4 regions of the Janthinobacterium sp. JC611 genome follow, and region 4 is predicted to be linked to each of the others. Evidence: predicted binding sites of a transcription regulator. Region 4 holds the regulator's gene; each other region holds the start of a gene.

Region 1 (3,287 bases), on a different contig from region 4:
CCTCCCCCGTCGCCGGACGGCGCCGGCGCGCTGGATTTCTGCCTGCGCCTGGCGCGCGCCCAAGCCGTGCTGGTGCGCCGCTTCGACAGCATCCTGGGCAATCTGCACGGCCTGAGCTTTTCCGACTACCAATTGCTGTACCACCTGCAGCGCGCCCCGGGCGGCCGCCTGCGCCGCATCGACCTGGCCGAGCGCCTGGCGCTGACGGCGTCCGGCATCACGCGCTCGCTGATGCCGCTGGAAAAGATCGGCCTCGTGGCGCGCCAGGCCGATGCGCGCGATGCCCGCGTCGGCTATGCCGCCATCACCGGGGCGGGACTCGCCCTGCTGGCCCACGCCGATGCGACGGCGCAGGCGCTGGCGCAAGAATTGCTGGGCAGCGCCAGCGCAGAGCAGCTGGCGCCCCTGTCACTGCTGCTGGGCGGCATCGCCGGCAGCCCGCCCGCCAACGGCTGATCCCTCCCCCTACACAAGCGCCAGCTTGCGCAGGCGCCGCGTCGACGGCCAGCGCGCCATGCCCGTCTCGTCGCGGATGGCCGCGCAGGCGGCCAGCAGGCGCGCGCATTCGTCTTCGCGCAAGCCCGCATTCAGCGTCAGGCGCACCAGCGCGCGGTTCTTCGGCGTGGCCGGCGCGCAGAACACGGCGCCGTAGATGCCGTGCCGCTCCAGCGCCTTGCGCAGGATCAAGGTATCGGGCTCGCTGCCCGCTTCCAGCGCGATGATCTGCTCCGTGCCGTCGCTGACGTTGTAGCCGAGATCCATCAGCCCCTGGCGCAGCCGCACGCTGTGGCGGCGCAGGGCGGCGCGGCGGGCATCCGCGGCGCGGATGAAGTCGAGCGCCGCGTCGAACCACGCCAGCTCGTGCTCCAGCAGGCAGGAACTGAAAATGGCGGGCCGCGAGGCGGACAGGAAATAACCCTTGAAACGGGCGCAACAGGTGATCAGCCCGGCCCGGCCCGCAAAGGCCTTGGCCAGCGAGGCCGTGCGGAAATGCACGCGCCCGGCCAGGCCCAGTTCCACCACCAGGCCCGCGCCCTGCGGGCCGTGCGTGCCCAGCGAGTGCGACTCGTCGACGATCAGCATGCTGCCGCTGCGCTCGGCGATTTCCACCATCTGCAGCAGGGGCGCCACGCTGCCATTGGTGCTGTACAGCGCATCGACGACGATGATGCCAGGGCCATGCTTGTCGAGCTGGCGCTGCAGGTGGGCGCCGTCGTTGTGCAGGAAGGCGACGGGCGCGGCCTGCGCCGACTGCACGCCTTCCCACAGCGAGGCGTGCGCCTGCATGTCCAGGTAGACGGGGATGCCGGGGCCGGCCAGGCTTTGCAGCAAGCCCACGTTGGCGGCCCAGCCCGACTGCGCCAGCACGCAGGCCTCGCTGCCGAGATAGTCCGCGAATTTGTGTTCGAGGCGGTGCTGGCGGCTGCCTTCCTGCAGGAACACGGACGACATCAGCATGGCGCCGCCTCCCTGCAGGACGCGGGCCTGGGCCGCCAGCAAGGCCGGCTCGCCGGCGATGTTCAGGTAATCATTGCCTGCCAGCATGACCGCACTGGCCGGCACAGCCTGCCATTCGTGCAAGTGCTCGCCGCCGAGCAGCTTGCCGATGCGCTCGACGTAATGTTCATCCATGCGCGCGCGCACGAAGGCGGGCAGCTGCTGTTCGGCGGAGATGGCAGGCGATGGCAGGGGAAAAGTGGCGTTCGGCATAAGGGCTCCTGATTGGTTGCGGGGGTAACTACCGCGTCCAACATGCGCGAGCCATTCGGCAAGAGATTGATCCATCTCAACAGTTACGGCGATATGCATCTTTTGTGGCAGGAACCCGCCGATCATGTTGCATTGATACGCCTCAACGAAGTGTCCCCCATCATGAAGCATGTGCGGTCCCCTTCCGACAAACGCTGGCAAGGCAGGCTGCTCCAGCCTTTCCTGCATTTCCACGACGCCATCGAACACATGCCGATACGCCGTACCCAGGTGCGCACGCTGGCCGTCATCGGCGCGCTGGGCATGCCCCTGTACTATGCGCTGTGGCAGCACGTCTTTCCGCAGGAATATGAGTCGCCCCTGCTGCGCGCCGTGGCGGCGCTGCTGTTCCTGCCCGCGCTGTGGCCGGGACGCTTCCGCAATACCTGGTTCAGCGTGTACCTGCTGCTGGGGCTGACGTTCGAGCTGCCCTTCTTCTTCACGTATATGTTCCTGATGAACCACGCCTCGGCCCTGTGGGTGCATTCGCTGCTGGTGGCCCTGATCGTGCTGTTCCATTTCGATACGCGCATCGCCATGCTGGCCTACCTGAGCGGCACCGTGCTGGCCTGCCTGGCCTTTGCCGTGCGCGGCGACCCGGCCTACCTGCTCAGCCGCGACGTCTTGCAGCAATTGCCCGTGCACTGGTTCACGATTGCCGTCCTGTCCGTCGTCAAGGTGGGCCGCCACGTGGGCGCGCAGGAAAAGCTGGCGGGCCTGGCGGCCGGCCTGGGCAGCGTGGCGCACGAATTGCGCACGCCCCTCGTCAGCGTCGAGGCGAACGTACGGGGCCTGCAGCGCTGGCTGCAGCGGGGCCTGCCGCCCGGCGCGCCAGGCCAGCCGCCGGACGCGGCCAGCCAGGAAGCGCTGGCGCGCATCCAGTTCGAGGTGCGCCACATGCACCACATGATCGACCTGTTCCTGCTCAGCGCCACGGCCGTCAACCGCAAGCTCGAAGCGATCGAGAGCGTGGCCATGCAGGACAGCGTCGCCGCCGCCCTGCGCCGCTACCCGTTTACCAGCACGGCGCAGCGCGACATCGTCAAGGTCGACGTGCGGGCCGACTTCACCTTCCACGGGCAATCCGAGCTGTGCGCGGCGATCCTGCTGAACCTGCTGCGCAACGCCCTGAAAGGCATCCAGCGGGCCAGCAAGGGCCGCGTACGCATCATCATCGATGGCGCGCGGCCCGCACCGCGCCTGCTGTTCATCGATACGGGCTGCGGCATCGCGGCCAGCCGCCTGCCGCTGATCTTCGACCGCTTCTATTCCTATCCGGCGCACAACGGCAGCGGCATCGGCCTGGCCCTGTGCCGGCAAATCCTGCAGGCGTGGCATGCGCGCATCCGCTGCGTGTCGCGCGAAGGCGCGTATGCCATCTTCGTGCTGGAGTTTCCACCAGCCCCAGCCACGACCCGCTCCAGCCGTTTCCCATCCATCCATCGCGCAAGGTGACGCATGCAACTGCCCGTCTATACCCATCCGACCCTGACCGTATTGATCGATGACAGCGACTCCTTCCTGAAAAGCCTGGCGTT
Region 2 (3,287 bases), on a different contig from region 4:
ACCTGCTCATTGCCGAATTCATCGATGAGCACGGTTTTCAGGAAGCCCGAATTGACGATGTACAGGGTGTCGAACGGTTGGCCGATGGTGTGCACGCGCTGGCCCGTCTTGAATTGCACGTGCTGGAACAGCAGTTCGTCGGCCGCGATGGTGCAGGCACTGGAGATATGCAGCAGGTCGCACACCTCTTTCAGGTTCGACCATAGCCGGCCCTGGCGCTGGCGCCCCGCTTCCATCGGAGAGGAGGGGGCCAGCGATGGAGAGGCGGCGCGGGTTTCAGGCGTTTGCGTGGACAGCATGTTCATCTCCTGGTGACAGGTAGTGCAGAGTTGAATGACGGGGTGCGCAGGGCGGCGGGCGGGTAAGGGGCGGCGCGCGTCCAGGCAGGTAAAGCTCAATTCGCTGACGACTTGCTGTGTGATGAAATAACTTCCCAGCAACTTGATTACTGGTTTCAGTATGCCAACAACCGTATGCAATTAATATCAGCAGTGGCTGAATATGGCAGTAGGAGCTGTGGTGGATGAAGTAGGATTGTTCCTACAGTCGACGCGCGGGCGCGCGCCGCCGTATTTAGGTCTTGAAGGGGGAGAGCAGGCGGTGCGCCACGGCATACTGGACCATTTCCGACAAGGAGCTCATGCCCATCTTTTGCATGATGCGCGTCTTGTGCGTACTCACCGTTTTGACGCTCAGGTGCAGATTGTTGGCAATTTCCGTGATCGACTTGCCTGCCACCAGCAGGGAAAAGACTTCGAATTCACGGTCTGACAACTGTTTATGCAGCAAGCTTTCGTTCGGCATCATGATGTTGAGCACGAGTTGCTCGGCCACCTCGGCGCTGATGTAGGGACGTCCCGACGCCACCTTGTGGATGGCGCCCACGAGCTGGGTGCCCGCGCTTTCCTTGGTCAGATAGCCTTGCGCGCCGGCGCGGATGGCGCGCACCGCATATTGCTCTTCCTCGTGCATGGTGAGGATCAGGATGGACAGCTTGGGCGCCTCGCTGCGGATTTGCCGGATCAGGTCAACGCCGCTGCGGCCCGGCATGGACAGGTCGAGCAGCAGCAGGTCGAAGCCGCCCTGACGCACATGGTTGAGTACTTCAAAACCGTCGATGGCTTCACCCACGATGTCGATATCCGGCGCGCCGTCAAGGATGCGCTTCAATCCTTCGCGCATGATGGTGTGGTCGTCGGCAATCACAATACGTATCATAGGCAGGCAATCTGGGCAGTCCGTGACCGGACAATCAAATGTTAAGAAACGAGAAACGTTGTCATTTTAACCGAAGCGGCCGCACTATGCCTTTTTTTGATGCGCCAGCAATGGCGGCCCCGTGGCCATGTGACCTCCTATTTTGCTGGAGGTTCCTTGATCAGCCTATGCACGAGCACGGGCAATTTGGAGTGCGACAGCACCTTGTTGGTCACGCTGCCCAGCAGCAACTGACCCCAGCCGCTGCGGCCGTGCGAACCCATGAAAATCAGGTCGCATTGCTGCAATTGCGCCACTTCCACGATTTTCAGGGCGGGGCTGTCGGAAAAGGCCGTCAAGCCCGTCGCTTGCAGGCCCCGCTTGGCGGCCGCGTCGAGGATGGGCTGCCAGTGGTCGGCGCCCGCCTTGCGCATGGCGATGCGGTATTCCTCTTCGCTGGGATAGCTTGGCGGAATGATTTCGATGTAGACCGGGTACTGGTACTCGGGCGCCACGTACACGGCAAGGATGTCGGCGTGCATCTGTTCGGCAAAGGCAACGCCGGCACAGGCTGTCAAGTTGGAGACGGTGGAGCCGTCCGTGGCGATCAGAATTTTCTTATACATGGCAGGTCCTTTGGCAGTGACTCAGCGCGCGCAACGCCTCTTATTGTAGTCGTGGCGGCAGCATTGTATTCATGTAAAGACTTGATAATTATCAATACTATTGCACCTTCAGTATAGACAACATTGGCAGAAAGATCGTGTTTTAGCTGCAATGACGTCCTTGCGGTGCTGTTGCGCAGGCGCCCGGGTGCGGGATTTCTCGTGCGCCGCGTGGTCTTGCACGCACGCCAATGGTAGTATTTCAAAATACAACAGCAGGAACACTTATTTCCTGGTGGAAAAGCTCTGGTGGGCCTGCTTTGCACCAGGAAGCGCGTTTTGAGATTTACCAACAGGGCGGCGCCCTGCTACACTCGCACCATCGCAGCGGTATTGCCTCAAATCATCTTAATCGAGAAATTGTGGGTATCAGTCTGTAAAACGCACAGTTCAGGCGGAATTTTGACAAATTATGGAGAAGCAGGGATATGACCAACGCCGCTGATGATTTCGATGCATTATTCGATGAAGTATCCGCGCAAAGCGCGGCCGTAGCCACGCCGGCGCCGGCCGCCGCGCCCGCTCCCGCCGTGATCGCGGATGACGATTTTGACGCGCTGTTCGACTCCGTGTCGGCCAGCGCCGCCGTGCCGGCCGCCGTGGCGCCGCCGGTGGCTGTCGAGCCCGCCGCGCCGCAGGCGCCGCCTGCCGCCGACGCGCCTGGCGAAGCAGCCGACCCTGTCGACCAGTCCGACAAGCCGATGTTCGAACGCCTGGGCGGCATCGTGCGCCTGCTGCACGATTCGCTGCGCGAACTGGGCTACGACAAGGCCTTGACGGAAGCGTCGTCGCAGATCGTCGACGCCCAGGATCGCCTGGAATATGTCGCCACCCTGACGGAACAGGCCGCCAACAAGGTTCTCAATACGCTCGACGAAGGCATGCCGGCGCAAGACGTGCTGTCGAAGAAGGCCAAGGACATGGACGTCCGCTGGACGGACCTGTTCGACGGCAAGCTGAGCCTGGAAGAATTCAAGGCCCTGGCCGGCGATTCGCGCCAGTTCGCGCAAGCCGTTGCCGAAGCGACGGAGGCGGAGAAAGCGCGCTTGCTGGAAATCATGATGGCGCAGGACTTCCAGGACATCACGGGCCAGCTGATCAAAAAAGTGGTCAACATCACCAAGACGGTGGAAAACGAGCTGGCCCAACTGCTGCGCGACAACGCGCCGGCCGAAGTGCGCGAAAAACTGGCGCAAAAGCCGGTGCCGCTGATGCAGGGCCCGTCCGTGCCGTCGGTGGCGCTGGACCAGGATAATGTAGACGACCTTCTTGCGGATTTGGGATTCTAATGGACGATATGCTCAAGGATTTCGTCGTTGAGGCGATGGATCTTGCGGTTAATGTTGAAGAGCACTTATTACGCCTCGAGCGTGATCCTGACAACAAGGAAACACTAAATGCCGTGTTTCGTTCTTTCCACACCAT
Region 3 (3,287 bases), on a different contig from region 4:
GTGTCGATCGATTGCACGGCGCCCATGATGGTGCGCAAGGTCTGGTTCAGATGGGCAATGGTCTGGTCCAGCACGCGCGACGTGGCGGCGATCTCGTCGTTGCCCTGCTTGGGCGCGCCGGCCATCAGCTTGCCCGCTGCCAAGTCTTGCACGGCGTCGGCGATGCCGCGGATTTCCACCAGCATGGCGCGCCGCACCAGCATGGTCACCACGATGGAAACGAGGATCGATAGCAGCACCGTCAGCAACAGGCTCCAGCCCAGGCGGCGAAATTCGGCGCTGGCCGTCGCATGGGCCTGGCTGCTGAGCGTCGTCTCCAGCGCGGACAGTTGCGCCAGTTGCGTATTGAACTGGCCGAATTGCGTTTCCGCCTTGAGCATGGAATTGGTGGCGATCGACTGGTCCATCTGCGCCATTTCCATGGTTTCCAGCACCGCCTTGCGATAGCCGGCCAGTGCCGTGATGGCTGCATCGACCAGGCTGCGCTCGGCGCCCGTGGCCGTGGAACGCAAGGTGGCCAGCTGGCTGCCGATGGCCGCGTGGCGTGCCTTGATCTGTTGTTCCAGTGCGTCGAGGCGGGCCTTGGCGAAGCTGCCATTCGTCCACGACAGCAACTGGTACATATTGCCATGCACTTGCCTGGCCTCGCCCAGTACGTCGGCGGCTGCCTTCAGATGCGTGATGCGCACCCGCACCATGTTTTCCAGCGAGGCATTTTGCCGCACCATGCCATACCAGGCACCGCTCGAGCTGAGTATCAGCAGCAGCAAGACCAGGGTGGGCGCCAGCAATAATTTTGGTCCGATGCGTAATTGATTGAGCATGCTTGACTCCCGGCGATGGCTGTTCCAAGCGCAGGCGGCGCGTCGCGTGCGCGCGCCGCCCCTGGCTTATTTTTTGTAGATCCCCGCTTCCAGCACCACATCGTTGACGCGCAGGATGTAGGTGGTCTTCGGCTCGATCTTGCCGCTGGTGGGGTTCTTGTACTGATAGTCGACCCAACCCTTGCCCTGCTTTTGCGCCAATTCAATGATTTCACGGCGATATTTCTTGCCATTCGCATCGGGCACATCCGTCAAATCCTTGCCCACGATGGAAGGATTGATGGGGTGGGCCAGCACGATGCCCGTCTTGATGTCGCGCATGTCCACATACAGCGAGCCCTGCACGAAGTCCGGGTCTTTCGCCGTAATCCTCTTCATCATTTCTTCTTTGCCATGCGCCTTCATGAAGGCGGCGCCCCGTTCGGCCATGGCAATGGCGTCTTTTTCCGTTGGTTCGACCGCGGCATTGACGCTGCCGCCGACAAATGCCAGGCACAGCAGGCTACCCGTGAATAAGCGTTTCATGAAAGCTCCTTGTGATATCGAGGGATATGTTGCCAAGTCGTAATTTACGTCGCCGGCGCTTTCCTCAAATTGCGATGGCACAAACTAAGGTGTTGCTTGTAGGCAGCGTGCAACGTATCGACGGCTTGTTGATATGTAGCAATTTGGTTCTGAATGGCAAGAACTATGATGACTTTCACAGCATGCCGAGGCGATGTGGCATGGGGGAGGAAGAGGCTGGAATTGGCTGGTATAGGGCTTATTTCATGAAAGTTATCGCTATTTACAGGCAAGGAGCCGATCGTGTCCGCACTCATTACCGAGCCGTCTTCACCCAAGTTCAAGCCGTACACGCGGCAAACGATTCAACAGGCGCGGCAGTGGGAATGGTTGCCGGAAGAGCAGCGCGAAGCCGTGCAAGTGGTCTCGCATGTCTTGCCGTTTCGTACCAATGCCTATGTGCTCGATCAGTTGATCGACTGGAGCAACATCCCCGACGATCCCATCTATCGCCTCGTCTTTCCCCACCGCGACATGCTGCCGCCCGAGCAGTACGCGCACCTGCGCGAGCTGGTGCTGGTGCAGCGCGATAAGGCCGCCATCGACGCCTATGTGCATGGCTTGCGGCTGGGCATGAATCCCCATCCGGCCGGCCAGATGACGCACAACGTGCCCCGGGTCAACGACGCGCCCGTGCGCGGCCTGCAGCATAAATATGCGCAGACGGTGCTGTTTTTTCCCAGCGCGGGCCAGACGTGCCACGCGTATTGCACCTTCTGTTTCCGCTGGCCCCAGTTCGTCGGCATGGATGACATGAAGTTCGATGCGCACGAGTCGCATGAGCTGGTCGCCTACCTGAAACTGCATCCGGAAGTGACGGACGTACTGATCACGGGCGGCGACCCGATGATCATGAATACGCGGCAACTGGCCGGCTACCTGGAGCCGCTGCTGGCGCCGGGCCTGGAGCACATCCAGAACATTCGCATCGGCACCAAGGCGGTGGCATATTGGCCGCAGCGCTTCGTGTCGGACCGCGGTGCGGATGACTTGATGCGGCTGTTCGAGCGCATCGTCAAGGCGGGCAAGAACCTGGCCGTGATGGGACATTACAGCCATGCCGTCGAGTTGCGCCAGGACATCGCCCAGCAAGCCGTGAAACGCATCGTCTCCACGGGCGCCACCTTGCGCATACAGGGGCCGCTGATTCGCCACATCAACGAAGATCCGGCAAGCTGGGCGGAACTGTGGCAGACGGGCACGCGCCTGGGAGCGATTCCGTACTACATGTTTGTCGAACGGGACACAGGGCCGCGTGGCTATTTCCAGTTGTCCCTGGCGAAGGCGCACGAGATTTTTCAGGCTGCCTACCAGATGGTGTCAGGCCTGTCGCGGACGGTGCGCGGCCCCTCCATGAGCGCTTTTCCCGGCAAGATCGTCATCGACGGCATCGTCACCATCAATGGCGAAAAACTGTTTGCCCTGCAATTTTTGCAGGCGCGCAACCCGGACTGGGTGCGCCGGCCGTTTTATGCGAAATTCGATGCGGAAGCGACGTGGATGGACGATTTGAAGCCGGCCTTCGGCCACGACAAGTTTTTCTTTGAAATGGATGACCCTGTGCCGCAGGTGCCGCACAAAATCATCCGCCTGGCAAAGGCCGCCTGAGCATGCCCGCCGCCGGTGCGCCTGCCCGTTCCGGCGTGGCCGTGTTTTGCCTGGTGTTCCTGCCGTTCGCGCTCGGACATTACCTGTCGTGCCTGCTGCGTGGCGTGAATGCCGTGCTGACAGCCGAATTGCTGGGCGCCATCGCCCTGACACCGGCCCAGCTGGGCCTGCTGACCAGCGCCTTTTTTCTCGCCTTTGCGCTGGTGCAATTGCCGGTTGGCATGGCGCTCGACCGCTACGGCCCCCGCACGGTGCAACTGTGGCTGCTGGCGCTGGCAGCGCTGGGCGTGT
Region 4 (3,287 bases):
CCGAGCGCAGGCGCCCCAGCAGGTTGTCCTTGTACAGGCGCAGCACGCCGATCACGACGCCGGCCACCTGGCCGTCGGCGGCCAGCACGGGCGCGACCATCTGCACGATGGGCATGCCGCTGGACTTGCCCAGCATCGGTTCGGTGATCATGGGCTGGCGCGTGCGCAGCACGGCCTGGAAGTACTCGCGCTCGGCGACGTTGATGCCGGCGCGCCCCGCCACCTTCGGCATGTCGGCCACGATGGCGCCTTGCGCGTCGAGCACCAGCACGTCGTCGAACAGCACCAGCATCGAGCGGCGCGCATAGTATTCGCGCAGCTTGTCCGGCTGGGCGATCAGCTCCGGCGGCTGCTGTTTCGCCGTCAGGGCGACGATCTGCAGCAGCATGCCCAGCTTGTCGTCGAGCTCGGCAGCGGTGCGGGTGATCAGGGACGCCTGTTGGCTCAGCAATACGCGGGTGAAGTCGTCGCGCATGTGCCGCACCTGGATCATGGTGACCAGCGCGATCATGGCGATCGAGGTCAGGCTGGTGGCCAGCGCGACTTTTGCTTTAATGCCGAGAGGCTTCATGATTTCCTTTTCAGTACCGTGCGGCACAGGCGGCAGATAATGCTGTTAGGAATTTTCCTATCAATACATCAACTTGGCAAGCATCGCCACGCAAATGGCCTTCCCCGCCTGGGCTTTTGACGATGTTGCCATATAATTAAAGGCTGGAGATCGTTTTTCAGCGAAATTGCGGTGAAATTGGCACACGGCAACCGTGTATGCAGTAAACTCGTTGTTGCATTTTCTAAAAGGTACCGACATGACTGAAGCGCTACTCACTCCCACCTTGCCCACAGTGAACGTGGAAGCGTTGCGTGCGCGATGCTCGACCTGCAGCATGCATCAATTGTGCCTGCCGATGGGCCTCGATATGGGCGATATGGACAGGCTGGACCAGATCATCGGCCGTCGTCGCAAGATCGCGCGCGGCGCCTCGCTGTTCCGCATCGGCGACCCGTTCCAGAACCTGTACGCGATCCGCCTGGGCCACTTCAAGACCTACCAGATCAATCCGGGTGGCGAGGAGCAGGTGACGGGTTTCCAGATGGCGGGCGAATTGCTGGGCATGGACGCCATCAGCGCCGACCGTCACCACTGTAACGCGGTGGCGCTGGAAGACAGCGAAGTGTGTGAAATTCCGTTTTCCAGCCTGGAACAATTGCTGGGCAATATGCCGACCCTGCTGCGCCATTTCCACCGCATGATGAGCCAGGAAATCACGCGCGAGCAAAGCGTGATGCTGTTGCTGGGCAATATGCAGGCGACGCAGCGTTTTGCCGCCTTCATCGTCAACCTGGCGTCGCGCTACGAGGCGCGCGGCTATTCGGGCAGCAAATTCCAGCTGCGCATGTCGCGCGAGGAAATCGGCAACTACCTGGGCCTGACCATCGAGAGCGTCAGCCGCCTGCTGTCCAAGTTCAAGAAGGAAGGCTGGCTGCGCGTCTCCAACCGCGAGATCGAGATCCTGCAGCCGGCCAAGTTGAAAGCCATAACGGCCGGCACGGACACCTGCAAGTAACAGCACCGTCAAAACCTACTGCGCGTCGCGCTTTGCGGTCTGCGATGCTCGCTGGCTCGGCGCCCCCGTGCATAGCACAGCTGCGCTTCTCAACCACAAATCACGGCCGCTCGCTACGGTTTTCCCGGCACTGTACGTTACAGTTCTTCATCCGCATGCAGCGCGATGCTGCGTTGCAGCGGCCAGGTCCAGATGCCGGACAGGCGCCACTCGCGTTTGTCGTTTTCCACCAGCACTTGCCAGCGGCTGCGCTCGAGCATCGGCAGCGCGACGGAAAAATTGCCGGCCGCATCGGGTTGCACCAGCAGCTTGATATCCTTTTCCGGTAACGTCGCATGCGCCAGGTGCAGCTGCAAAGGCCCCTGGTAAGCCTTGCCGAAGCTGTGCACGGAACCACTGAGGCGCGCCGACGCCACGTCGTACGACAGGCTGGTATCCATCGCCAGGTCGCTGGCGACCGTGTCGCGCTTCAAATCCTGGTTGATCGCCTTGCCCTGCTTGTAATAATCGCCCACCACCAGCGCATCGGGCTGCGTAAACGCGATATAGCCCATGAAGCTGCCGACGACCACGGACAGGCCGGGGCCGATCATCAGCAGCCATGGCCAGCGATGCTTGTACCACGGTGCAACGGGCGCTTGCAGTTTCAGACTGTCGGACATGCTATTTCTCCTGTTTAATCAGCCAGTCCCCATGCGGGGACCGGCCTTCCTGCAACTTCGTGGCGGCGGCGAGGGCACCCGGTCCCCGTCCGCCTTTCCTTGTTAACGCGGCACGATGAAGACCGCGCTTTCACGCACATGCAGCGCTGGGTCGTCCAGCGAGTGCAATTCGATCGCAATCTTGTTCGACCCCTTCTCGCCCACGCCGTGCGGCACGCGCAGGCGGATCGGCCAGCCCAGCGTTTCCGTTGGCTGCAAGGTCACTTCTTCGCGCGTCAGCAAGGTCAGGCCCGGCAAGCCGGAAGCGCTGATTTTAAAATGCTGGCTTTGCTCCGAGGTGTTCATGATCTGCAAGCGGTAGACGTTTTCGATCATGCCGTCTTCCACTTCGCGTCCCATCGAACCGCGGTCGCGGATCACGTCCATTTTCAGGGGCGTGCGCAGCGCCAGCGAAGTGCATACGGCGATGATGATCAGGGCCAGGATGGAAGTGTAGATCAAGACGCGCGGGCGCATGGCGCGCTGGCGTATCTGCTGCGAATTGAAGTTGTTTTCCATCGCATGGTCGGTACTGTAGCGTATCAGTCCCCGTGGCCGCTCGACCTTGTCCATCACGCTGTTGCAGGCATCGACGCAAGCGGCGCAGCCGATGCATTCATACTGCAGGCCGTTGCGGATATCGATACCGGTCGGACACACCTGCACGCACAGGGTACAGTCGATGCAATCGCCCAGCCTGGCGTTGTTGCCGGCCTTCTTGCTCAGTGCACCGCGTGGTTCGCCGCGCTTGGCATCGTAGGTGATGATCAGGGTGTCCTGGTCGAACATGGCGCTCTGGAAGCGCGCGTAGGGGCACATGTATTTGCACACCTGCTCGCGCAGCCAGCCCGCGTTGCCGTAGGTTGCCAGGCTGTAGAACAAGACCCAGAACCATTCCCAGGGACCGAAGTTCAGCGTGGTCACCGAGTGCGCCAGTTCCTTGATCGGCGTGAAGTAGCCGACAAAGGTAAAGCCCGTCCACAGGGCGATGGCGCCCCATGCCAGGTGCTTGGCCGTC

The links. Region 4 encodes FNR, which switches genes on or off when oxygen is low (the NO sensors DNR and NnrR bind a similar motif). Its sites were predicted from a motif close to TTGATNNNNATCAA; they were not measured.
Region 1: cqsA (alpha-hydroxyketone-type quorum-sensing autoinducer synthase) is a predicted target of FNR. The motif match lies at 1,777-1,790, and genes of this name have one in related genera.
Region 2: J0O65_RS26540 (universal stress protein) is a predicted target of FNR. The motif match lies at 1,905-1,918, and genes of this name have one in related genera.
Region 3: J0O65_RS00465 (KamA family radical SAM protein) is a predicted target of FNR. The motif match lies at 1,478-1,491, and genes of this name have one in related genera.

What each region holds. Positions count from the first base shown of each region.
Region 1 is NZ_JAFLJN010000014.1:372,584-375,870, reverse strand. It holds gene J0O65_RS10950 (MarR family winged helix-turn-helix transcriptional regulator) at 1-456, shown strand, start outside; gene cqsA (alpha-hydroxyketone-type quorum-sensing autoinducer synthase) at 466-1,710, opposite strand; gene J0O65_RS10940 (sensor histidine kinase) at 1,873-3,204, shown strand; gene J0O65_RS10935 (response regulator) at 3,208-3,287, shown strand, end outside.
Region 2 is NZ_JAFLJN010000081.1:249,847-253,133, forward strand. It holds gene J0O65_RS26530 (Crp/Fnr family transcriptional regulator) at 1-236, opposite strand, end outside; gene J0O65_RS26535 (response regulator) at 574-1,218, opposite strand; gene J0O65_RS26540 (universal stress protein) at 1,356-1,823, opposite strand; gene J0O65_RS26545 (protein phosphatase CheZ) at 2,291-3,151, shown strand; gene J0O65_RS26550 (chemotaxis protein CheA) at 3,151-3,287, shown strand, end outside.
Region 3 is NZ_JAFLJN010000001.1:110,378-113,664, reverse strand. It holds gene J0O65_RS00475 (methyl-accepting chemotaxis protein) at 1-824, opposite strand, end outside; gene J0O65_RS00470 (cache domain-containing protein) at 891-1,349, opposite strand; gene J0O65_RS00465 (KamA family radical SAM protein) at 1,632-2,996, shown strand; gene J0O65_RS00460 (MFS transporter) at 2,999-3,287, shown strand, end outside.
Region 4 is NZ_JAFLJN010000085.1:65,362-68,648, reverse strand. It holds gene J0O65_RS27080 (response regulator) at 1-571, opposite strand, end outside; gene fnr (fumarate/nitrate reduction transcriptional regulator Fnr) at 810-1,568, shown strand; gene J0O65_RS27070 (FixH family protein) at 1,706-2,230, opposite strand; gene ccoG (cytochrome c oxidase accessory protein CcoG) at 2,333-3,287, opposite strand, start outside.